3 regions of the Streptomyces sp. SID5469 genome follow, and region 1 is predicted to be linked to each of the others. Evidence: riboswitches for the same ligand, from Rfam matches in the RefSeq annotation. Region 1 holds a riboswitch; each other region holds the start of a gene.
What was found. Region 1 has a riboswitch for thiamine pyrophosphate ahead of GTY58_RS11565 (HAD-IIA family hydrolase). Riboswitches for the same ligand answer to the same signal wherever they lie in the genome.

Region 1 (3,536 bases):
GCCGGAGCTCTTCGGCGCCCATACGGCACTGGCGTTCGCGTACGAGTCGCCGTTCGAGCAGCTGGAGGCGGTCGAGGAGGGGGTGCGGGCCGCCCGCCGGAGGCTCACGGAACTCGCCCCGGACACGCCGGAGTACGCCGAGACCCGGACCACCCTGGCCCTGTCCCTCTTCGTCCGCCATGCCCTGTGGTCCGAGGAGGCCGACTACGAGGAGGCCGTGGGCATCGCCCGGGAGCTGACCTCGGCGCCGGCTCCCGGCTGGCGCACGGCCATGCTGCTGACGCAGTGGACCTCCGCGGCCCAGTCGCGGATCCAGCGCACCGGGCTGCTGGGCCAGGCACCGCCCGGGGTCGGGCAGTCGCCCAGCCTGATCACCCGGCTGGCCTCCGACGGCGCCGCCACCGCGCTCGACGACCGGGACCCCGTGGAAGCGCTGGAGACCCTGGAGGACGGCCGGGCGCATCTGCTGTCGGGGGCGCTCAACGCCCGCCGCGAACTGGAGGTCCTGCACGGTGCGGACGCCAAGCTGCACGGCCGGCTGCGGGCCGCGCTGGAACGGATCCGGGCGCTCCGCACGGCGAGGGAACCGGGCCGATGGCCCACACCGGACGAGGAGGACGAGCTGCGGTCCGCTTCCGACGACGCGGCCTGGCTCGTCGCCGAACTCCAGCAGCACCCGGGCTTCCAGCGCTTTCTGACCCCGCTTCCCCTGGGTCTCGACGACCTGCTGCCCGCCGCCGCGGAGGGGCCGGTGGTGAGCGTCAACATCAACCCGCGCCGCTGTGACGCCCTGGCGCTGTGCCCCGACGGGCTGCGCGCGGTACCGCTGCCGCGGCTGTACGCCTCCGATCTGGTGGCACAGGCCGAGTCCTTCCGGGTCGCCGTCGAGGCACTGACGGCCGGACCGCGCGACCCTCTGTTCGAGGACGCCCGGGAGATCTTCACGGGAACGCTGGCCTGGCTGTGGGACGTACTGGCCGAACCGGTCCTGGACGCCCTCGGGTTCACCGGTCCGCCGGAGTCAGGAGCGCCCTGGCCCCGGCTGTGGTGGTCGCCGTCCGGGGTGCTCAACTCCTTTCCGCTGCATGCCGCCGGGCGCCACGGCAGCGGGGAGGCGGCGGACGCCGCCGTCCTGGACCGGGTGGCCTCCTCGTACACACCGACCCTGCGCGCCCTGCTCTTCAGCCGGGCCCGCAGGCGCGCGGCACCCGGCCGGCGGCGCACCCTGGCCGTGGCCATGCCGCAGACCGCCGGACAGGCCCCGCTGGCCCGTACGGTCACGGAGGCCACCGAGGCGGTGGCGGCGGGCGGAGGCGTTCCGCTGATCGGACCGGCCGCCACCCGGGACTCGGTGCGTGCGGCCATGGTGGACGCGGCCGTGGTGCACTTCGCGTGCCACGCGGACAGTGACCCCGAGGACCTGTCGGCCGGCCGGCTGCTGCTGGCCGACGGCGACCTGCTGATCCGCGACATCGCCGAGCTCCACCTGGAGACGGCCGAGTTGGCCTACCTCTCGGCCTGCGGCACGGCCCGCGGCGGCGCCACCGCGGCGCTCGCCGACGAGGTGATCCACCTGGGCTCCGCGTTCCAGCTCGCCGGCTACGCCCAGTCGGTGGCCACGCTCTGGGAGGTGGGCGACTCCTTCGCGGCCAGGGCCGCGGCCGAGTTCCACCGCACCCTGGCCCCCTCCCTCCCGGGCCCCGGCCCCCTGCCCGCGGCCCTGGCCCTGCACCACACGGTGCGCTCGCTGAGACAAGACGACCGGGAGCGGCCTTGGACGTGGTCGGCGTTGGTGCACGCGGGGGCCTGAGCGGCGCGTGTGCGGCGGGCGGAAGACGGGCCGGAGACGGGCACCGGGCGGGCGCCAGACGAGCGGACGAGCGGACGAGCGGACGAGCGCCAGACGGGTAAAAAATCCCGATTTAGGAGGGTTCATTTCCTGTTGACCGCACTAGAATGAGAAACAGCCTGCGGGACGAGCGAGGGAGTTCGACCGGAGTAGCCGACTTTGGCGTGAAGCTGGGAGTACGTGGTTTCCGCCCGGGCCGACGTCGACGGTCGGGCTGAGAGGCTGGAAGGTCGCAGGACCTGACAGCGACCTCTGGAACCTGATCCGGACCATACCGGCGCAGGGAGCCCGTCTCGCAGGTTATTCGTGTGCGAAGCGACGCACCCACGGACCCCGCGGTATTGTCCTGACATGGATGCCGTACGTGCGGTCCTGATCGACATCGACGGTGTGCTCACCGTCTCGTGGAAGCCACTGCCCGGCGCGATCGAGGCGCTGCACCGGATCCGCGACGCCAGCCTCGGCGTGGTCCTGCTCACCAATACGACGTCCCGTACGCGCGCGTCGATCGCTGCGACACTGGGCGCCTCGGGCTTCCCGGTGAGCGCCGAGGACATCCTCACCGCACCCACCGCCACCGCGGCCCATCTCACCGACCACTGTCCCGGCGCCCGCTGCTCCCTGCTGAACAGCGGTGACATCCGGGAGGACCTCGTCGGCGTGACCCTGCTCGACGACACCGACACCGTCCCGGACGTCGTCATCGTGGGCGGTGCCGGCCCAGAGTTCGACTACGCGGCGCTCAACCGGGTCTTCGGCCACCTCCAGCGGGGCGCCCGGCTGGTGGCGATGCACCGCAACCTGTACTGGCGCACCGACCGCGGACTGGATCTCGACAGCGGTGCGTTCCTGCTCGGGCTGGAGCACGCCGCCGGCACTCGGGCCGAGATCACCGGCAAGCCGGCGCCCGCGTTCTTCGAGGCGGCGCTGACACGCCTCGGGGCCGGCCCCGGCCAGGCGGTCATGGTCGGCGACGACATCGAGTCCGACGTGCTCGCGGCACAGCGCACGGGTATCACCGGTGTCCTCGTCAAGACCGGAAAATACCTGCCCGAAACGCACCACGCGGCGAGCGCACGGCCCGACCACGTCCTGGACTCCGTCGCGGATCTCCCCGCCCTGCTGGACTCCGTCGTGCGCCGCTAGGGCCTGCCCGAGGGGTCACCCCCGGGCGTGCCCGCCTGCCTCAGCCCTCGTCCGGCGCCAGCCGCAACGAGATGGAGTTGATGCAGTACCGCTGATCGGTCGGGGTCGCATACCCCTCCCCCTCGAACACATGTCCGAGATGCGACCCGCAGCGAGCGCACCGCACCTCCGTCCGCACCATCCCGTGCGAACGGTCGTCGATCAGCTCCACGGCGTCCGTGTTCTTCGGGTCGTAGAAGGACGGCCAGCCGCAGTGCGACTCGAACTTCTCGTTCGACGTGAAGAGCTCCGCGCCGCAGGCACGGCAGGAGTAGACGCCCTTCGTCCTGGTGTCCGTGTACTCACCCGTGAACGCCGGCTCCGTGCCGGCCTTGCGCAGGACCGCGTATTCGGCCGGGGTCAGCTCCGCGCGCCATGCCTCGTCCGGCTTTTCGATGTCGTACGACACGAGCCTCAGCCCCTCACTGCTTCGACAGACGGTCCAGGATCCGCGGGCCGAGCTCCGTCACGTCGCCCGCGCCCATGGTGAGAACCAGATCGC
Region 2 (3,536 bases), 2.6 Mb from region 1:
GAGCAGCAGGGGCAGGGCGGCACCCGCATACGCCAGGACCAACGTGTTGACGACCGACGCGATGTGGTCGCGGCCGATGCGGATGCCCGCGCGATACAGACCGCGCCAGCCCATCGTCGGATTGGCCTCGTGCAGCTCCCATACCGCCGACGTCTGAGTGACCGTCACGTCGTCGAGAACACCGAGGGAACCGATGATCACGCCCGCCAGCAGCAGACCACTCATGTCGATGTGCGGGTACAGGCCGTGGATCAGGCCAGTGTTGTCGTCCGTGTTGCCGGTCAGCGCGGCCCAGCCGATGAACTGTGAGCCGAGCAGGCCGATCAGCACCAACGAGAGCAGCGTGCCCAGTACGGCCACCGATGTCCGGGCTGAAAGACCGTGACACATGTAGAGCGCGATCAACATGATGGCGCTCGCCCCGACCACCGCCACGATCAGTGGATTCGAGCCCTCCAGGATCGCGGGCAGGATGAACAAGGTCAGCACCATGAAGCTGATGGCCAGCGCGACCAGCGCCATGACGCCGCGCATCCGGCCCACGACGACGACGGCGAGTGCGAAGATGCCGGCGAGCAAAGCCATGGGGAACTTGCGCTCCACATCGGTGACCGAATACTGCAAGTTCTTGGGTGCGGAGGGTTCGTAGGCGACCACGACCTTCTCGCCCTGGTGCAACTGCCGTGTCTGGTCCGGCTGGACGATCTCGGTGAACGTACGGCCCTTGTCCTTGCCGGTGTCGACGCGGATGGTTGCCTTCTTGCAGGTGCCACTGGCCTGCTGCTGGGCAGAGGAGCCTTCGGCGGTGGAGGTGTCGCCGGTCGGGGTGTCACCCGAGGCGTTCACGGACTTGCAGTCGACCTCGTCGACCTTGGTGACCGTGGCCTGCTGGGTCTGCCGGTCGAAGCCCACACCGCTGCGCTCATGTCCCGGGACACCGCCCGGCCACAGCACCGCGAGACCCACTACGACCGCCACGGCGAACGGGATCAGGATCGCGGCGATGACCTTGCGCAGATGTTGGGAAACGGGGGCGGCCGGGCCATGACTGTGACTGTGCGAGTGGCCGGGACCGTTCCCGCCTCCGGAGCCCTGGCCATGGTCATGGCCGTCTCCAGGGCTGTGGCCCCCCGGACCGTCGCTTTGTCCACGGCCGCCGCCGGGGCCTTGGCCGCGCGGAGGCTCGGACGGCGGGAATGGGGGCTGTTGCGTCGTGGTCACCGACCGATCATCGCAAGAACGGGAGGGGCCCACTGTTCAGCTCGCCCAATCAGACGCTAGCGTGAGAGGACCTTTGCACACGCGGGAGCTCGGAGCACCGGGCTGAGAGGGCGCTGACCTCCGCATCCGCGATGTTTCACGTGGAACATCGTCGGGCGGACATTGCTGCGTCGACCGCTGAACCTGTTACCGGGTAATGCCGGCGTAGGGAGTAGGTCTCATGACCAACAAGGACGCACGCACGCCTGCCTCCAGCCAGACGGGCGAGGCGCTCGCCTCGCCCCAGGGCGACCAGGAGGCCGGGAAATCCATCGGCTGGCACAAGGCGTACGTCGCGGGTTCGCGCCCCGATCTGCGGGTGCCGGTCCGTCAGGTGCACCTCACCAACGGGGAGTCGGTGACGCTCTACGACACCTCCGGCCCGTACACCGACCCGTCCGTCGACACCGATGTCCGCAGGGGACTCGCGCCGCTGCGGGAGAACTGGATCATCGCCCGCGGCGACACCGAGGAGTACGCGGGCCGACCCGTTCGCCCCGAGGACGACGGGATCAAGCACACCTCGCCGCGCGGCGGGCTGCGCAACCTGGACGCGGTGTTCCCGGGGCGGCCACGTCAGCCGCGCCGGGGCCGTGACGGACAGGCCGTGACGCAGCTCGCGTACGCGCGCCGCGGCGAGATCACGCCCGAGATGGAGTTCGTGGCCGTCCGGGAGAACGTCTCGGCGGAGGTCGTGCGCGAGGAGATCGCGGCCGGACGGGCCGTAATGCCCGTGAACGTCAACCACCCGGAGATCGAGCCGATGATCATCGGCAAGCGGTTCCTGGTGAAGGTCAACGCCAACATCGGCAACTCCGCGGTCACTTCCTCCATCGAGGAGGAGGTCGAGAAGATGACCTGGGCGACCCGCTGGGGCGCCGACACCGTCATGGACCTGTCCACCGGCCGCAACATCCACACCACGCGCGAATGGGTCCTGCGCAACTCCCCCGTGCCGATCGGCACGGTCCCGCTCTACCAGGCGCTCGAGAAGGTCGACGGCAGGGCCGAGGAACTGACCTGGGAGATCTACAAGGACACGGTCATCGAACAGGCCGAGCAGGGCGTGGACTACATGACGGTCCATGCGGGCGTGCGCCTCCCCTATGTGCCGCTCACCGCGAACCGCAAGACCGGGATCGTCTCGCGCGGCGGCTCGATCATGGCGGCGTGGTGCCTGGCGCACCACAAGGAGAGCTTCCTGTACGAGAACTTCGAGGAGCTCTGCGAGATCCTCGCGGCATACGACGTCACGTACTCCCTCGGCGACGGTCTGCGTCCCGGCTCGATCGCGGACGCCAACGACGAGGCGCAGTTCGCGGAACTCCGAACTCTGGGGGAACTCAACCGGATCGCGAAGCGTTTCAACGTACAGACCATGATCGAGGGCCCGGGCCACGTCCCGATGCACAAGATCAAGGAGAACATCGACCTTCAGCAGGAGATCTGCGATGAAGCTCCTTTCTATACGCTCGGCCCACTGACGACGGACGTCGCGCCGGCGTACGACCACATCACCTCCGGCATCGGTGCCGCGATGATCGCCTGGTGGGGCACGGCGATGCTCTGCTACGTCACGCCCAAGGAGCACTTGGGTCTGCCCAACCGTGACGACGTCAAGACCGGCGTCATCACCTACAAGATCGCCGCCCATGCCGCCGACCTCGCCAAGGGGCACCCAGGCGCGCAGGAGTGGGACGACGCGCTGTCCGACGCCCGGTTCGAGTTCCGCTGGGAGGACCAGTTCAACCTGGCCCTCGACCCGGACACGGCACGGGAGTTCCACGACGAGACGCTCCCGGCGGAGCCGGCCAAGACGGCCCACTTCTGCTCGATGTGCGGGCCGAAGTTCTGTTCGATGAAGATCTCCCAGGACATCCGCCGTGAGCACGGCGGGACGCGGACGGAGGTCGAGGAAGGCATGGCACAGAAGTCCAAGGAGTTCGCGGCGGCCGGGAACCGGGTCTATCTGCCGTTGGCGGACTGACTGGGACGAGAGAGCCGGAGCTGAAGTTCCGGCCCGCGCTCTCGGTGAGCGCGGGCCGGACTCCGGTGGGTTGCTTCCGGCTGCGCCGGTCGGCCTCCGGCGGCCCGGTCACTCCGGCTGAGGTCCGAAGGGCCCGGCCGCACCGGCCGATGGTCGTCGCGGCCGACTGCCGGTTCGGCCGGGTGTTACTCCGGCTGGTGCTCCGGCCCCCCGAAGTCCGGGCTGGTGAAGTCCGGGCTCGTGAAGCTGGGGCGGGGGCCCGCCGCGGGCCCGCCGTCGGGGCTGGTGA
Region 3 (3,536 bases), 540 kb from region 1:
GCCGACCGCCATGAACTGGATGATCGTCAGCACGGCGGCCGTGGCGAGGTCGAAGATCTCGGAGGTCTGCCGGTAGATCTCGACTTCGAGGGTGGAGAAGGTGGGACCGCCGAGGATCTGCACCACACCGAACGAGGTGAAGGTGAAGAGGAAGACCATCAGCGCGGCCGCCGCCACCGCCGGGGCCAGCGCCGGCAGCGTCACCTTGCGCCAGGCCGCGAACCGGGAGGCGCCGAGCATCCGCGCGGCTTCCTCCTGACGCGGGTCGAGCTGCGCCCAGAGACCGCCGACGGTGCGGACGACGACCGCGTAGTTGAAGAAGACGTGCGCGAGCAGGATCGCCCAGACGGTGGTGTCGAGCCGTACGCCCCACAGCTCGTCGAGGAGTCCCCCGCGGCCCACGAGGGCCAGGAAGGCCGTACCGACGACGACCGTCGGCAGCACGAACGGGACGGTGACGACGGCCCGCAGCACCTGCTTGCCCCGGAAATCGAAGCGTGCGAAGACATATGCGCCGGGGAGCGCGATCAGCAGCGTGAGCGCTGTCGAGGCGAACGCCTGCCAGGTGGTGAACCACAGGACGTGCTGTATGCCGGACTGCGCCAGTACGTCACCGATCCGCCCCCACTGCCAGGCCCCGTCGGCCTTCAGACCACGCGCCACGATCGCCGCGACGGGGTAGGCGAAGAACACCCCGAAGAACGCGACGGGCAGGGCCATGAGCCCGAGCCGCGCCGCGCTCCCACGGGAGAGCCCCTTGCGCGCCGGGGGCTCTACTTCAGTACGAGCGAGGTCCACGACTTGACCCACTGGTCACGGTTGTCGGCGATCTCGGCCGGGGCCAGGGTCTCGGGGCTCTTGGCCGCCGGACCGAACTCGCTGAATTCGGCGGGGACCTGAGCACCCTTGACCACCGGGTACACGAACATGTTCAGCGGCATGTCCTCCTGGAATTCCTTGGTGACGAGGAAGTCGAGGAGCGCCTTGCCGCCCTTGGTGTTCTTCGCGTTGCTCAGCAGCCCCGCGTACTCGACCTGCCGGAAGCAGGTCCCGCTCGCGACCCCGGTGGGCGCGGTCTTCGGCTTGGGGCTGGCGTAGATCACCTCGGCCGGCGGGGACGAGGCGTAGGAGACGACCAGCGGCCGGTCGCCCTTGGCCTTCTTGCCGCCTGCTGAGCCCGAGAACTCCTGGTTGTAGGCCTGCTCCCAGCCGTCGACCACCTTCACGCCGTTGGCCTTGAGCTTCTTCCAGTAGTCGGGCCAGCCTTTGTCGCCGTACTCGGCCGCCGTCCCCAGCAGGAAGCCGAGGCCGGGCGAGGACGTGGCGGCGTTCTCCGTGACGAGCAGGTTCTTGTACCGCGGCTCGACCAGGTCGCCGAAGGAGGCCGGCGGGTCCAGCTTGTGGTCGGCGAAGTACTTCTTGTCGTAGTTGACGCAGATGTCACCGGAGTCGATCGGTGTCACCCGGTGCTTGGCCCGGTCCACCTGGTACTCGGGGCGGATCAGGCCGGAGCCCTTGGCCTCGTACGGCTGGAACAGCCCGTTGTCGAGCGCCCGCGACAGCAGGGTGTTGTCGACGCCGAAGAAGACGTCGCCCTGCGGGTTGTCCTTGGTGAGGATCGCCTTGTTGACCGCCTGCCCGGCGTCGCCATCCTTGAGGACCTTCACCGTGTAGCCGGACTGCTTCTCGAAGTCCTCGAGCACGCTCTTCGAGGCGGCCCACGAGTCATGGCTGACCAGGGTCACCGTCTTGGAGTCGGCGTCGCCGCCGCCCGAGCCGGACGAGCCGCACGCGGACAGCGTGACGAGCCCGAGCCCGGCGGCCAGGGCCGCGGCCGTGAACTTCTTGGTGGTGCTCACCGAATTCCTCCTGGAGTGACCAGGAGAAGACGCGGCCCTGCCCGGGAGCCTCCGACGAGTTCCCGGGCAGGGCGCAACAGCTTGAGTGATGACCGAACTTCCTACCCAGAATGACCTGGGCGAGGTTCAGAGGGTCTGCGGACTCTCCCGCACTCTCAGCGCTGTGGCGCTCCCCTGTCGGAATATGAAGATGTACCTACGCGGGACAGGTTACCGCTCGGTGGCCGCGAGCTGGCCGCAGGCTCCGTCGATCTCCTGGCCACGGGTGTCCCGGACGGTGACCGGCACCCCGTGGGCGGCGATCGCCTCGACGAACGCCTTCTCGTCCTCGGGCCGCGAGGCGGTCCACTTCGAGCCGGGCGTCGGGTTCAGCGGGATCAGGTTGACGTGCACCGGCCTGCCCTTGAGCATCCGGCCGAGGCGGTCACCGCGCCAGGCCTGGTCGTTGATGTCCCGGATCAGCGCGTACTCGATGGAGAGCCGGCGTCCGGACCTGGCCGCGTACTCCCAGCCGGCGTCCAGCACCTCCCGCACCTTCCACCGCGTGTTGACGGGCACGAGAGTGTCGCGCAGCTCGTCGTCCGGGGCGTGCAGGGAGATGGCCAGCCGGCACTTGAAGCCCTCGTCGGCGAACCGGTGGATGGCCGGGACGAGCCCGACGGTCGACACGGTGATGCCGCGCTGCGACAGCCCGAGCCCGTCCGGCTCCGGGTCGGTGAGCGCCCGGATCGCACCGACGACCCGCTTGTAGTTGGCGAGCGGCTCGCCCATGCCCATGAAGACGATGTTGGAGAGACGGGCGGGGCCGCCGGGAATCTCGCCGTCCCTGAGCGCCCGCATGCCGTCCACGATCTGGTGCACGATCTCGCCGGTCGACAGGTTCCGGTCCAGGCCCGCCTGTCCGGTGGCGCAGAACGGGCAGTTCATACCGCACCCGGCCTGGGAGCTGATGCACATCGTCACCCGGTCCGGGTAGCGCATGAGCACCGACTCGACGAGCGTCCCGTCGAACAGCCGCCACAGCGTCTTGCGGGTGGTGTCCTGGTCGGTCGACAGATGCCGCACGACCGTCATCAGGTCGGGAAGCAGCGCCTCCTGGAGCTTGGCGCGGGAACCGGCGGGGATGTCGGTCCACTGCTCCGGGTCGTGCGCGTACCGCGCGAAGTAGTGCTGCGAGAGCTGCTTGGCGCGAAACGGCTTCTCACCGATCGCGGCAACAGCCTCTTTACGCTCGGCGGGCGAGAGATCGGCAAGGTGCCGCGGCGGCTTCTTGGCTCCGCGCGGGGCGACGAAAGTGAGTTCTCCGGGCTTAGGCATGGCTGTACCAGTGTCGCAGATCGAATCGGGTGACCTGGGGGCCGAGCCGGTTGCGCTGGTCACCCCTCATCAACCCCCTCGTCGCCCCTGGTGGCCTCCGGTCGCCCCCGGTCGTCGTGGGACCTTCTCGGGCGGCCCAAAGACGGCCCCCCTGGGAGAAACGCAAAAGGCGGGCACCGGATTGTGTCCGGGCCCGCCTCCACGGGATGTCACGGTCGTCACGGGTGCCGGGGACGCCCGGCCCAGTGCGTGACAAGAACCGCATCACGCAAGGAAAAGCGATCCTTAAGCGACGGTGTCCTCTTCCTTGCAGTTCTTCGGGGCGTAACCGGCCTTCGTGTTACACGCCTTGATGGTCAC

Region 2: another riboswitch for thiamine pyrophosphate. It lies ahead of thiC (phosphomethylpyrimidine synthase ThiC); the one in region 1 lies ahead of GTY58_RS11565 (HAD-IIA family hydrolase).
Region 3: another riboswitch for thiamine pyrophosphate. It lies ahead of GTY58_RS13710 (thiamine ABC transporter substrate-binding protein); the one in region 1 lies ahead of GTY58_RS11565 (HAD-IIA family hydrolase).

What each region holds. Positions count from the first base shown of each region.
Region 1 is NZ_WWIN01000001.1:2,681,015-2,684,550, forward strand. It holds gene GTY58_RS11560 (CHAT domain-containing protein) at 1-1,810, shown strand, start outside; TPP riboswitch at 1,972-2,152, shown strand; gene GTY58_RS11565 (HAD-IIA family hydrolase) at 2,201-2,995, shown strand; gene msrB (peptide-methionine (R)-S-oxide reductase MsrB) at 3,036-3,443, opposite strand; gene murC (UDP-N-acetylmuramate--L-alanine ligase) at 3,457-3,536, opposite strand, start outside.
Region 2 is NZ_WWIN01000001.1:5,231,592-5,235,127, reverse strand. It holds gene GTY58_RS22345 (YibE/F family protein) at 1-1,221, opposite strand, end outside; TPP riboswitch at 1,293-1,449, shown strand; gene thiC (phosphomethylpyrimidine synthase ThiC) at 1,442-3,247, shown strand; gene GTY58_RS22335 (hypothetical protein) at 3,433-3,536, opposite strand, start outside.
Region 3 is NZ_WWIN01000001.1:3,218,499-3,222,034, forward strand. It holds gene GTY58_RS13705 (iron ABC transporter permease) at 1-798, opposite strand, end outside; gene GTY58_RS13710 (thiamine ABC transporter substrate-binding protein) at 774-1,859, opposite strand; TPP riboswitch at 1,940-2,045, opposite strand; gene rlmN (23S rRNA (adenine(2503)-C(2))-methyltransferase RlmN) at 2,070-3,176, opposite strand; gene GTY58_RS13720 (hypothetical protein) at 3,462-3,536, opposite strand, start outside.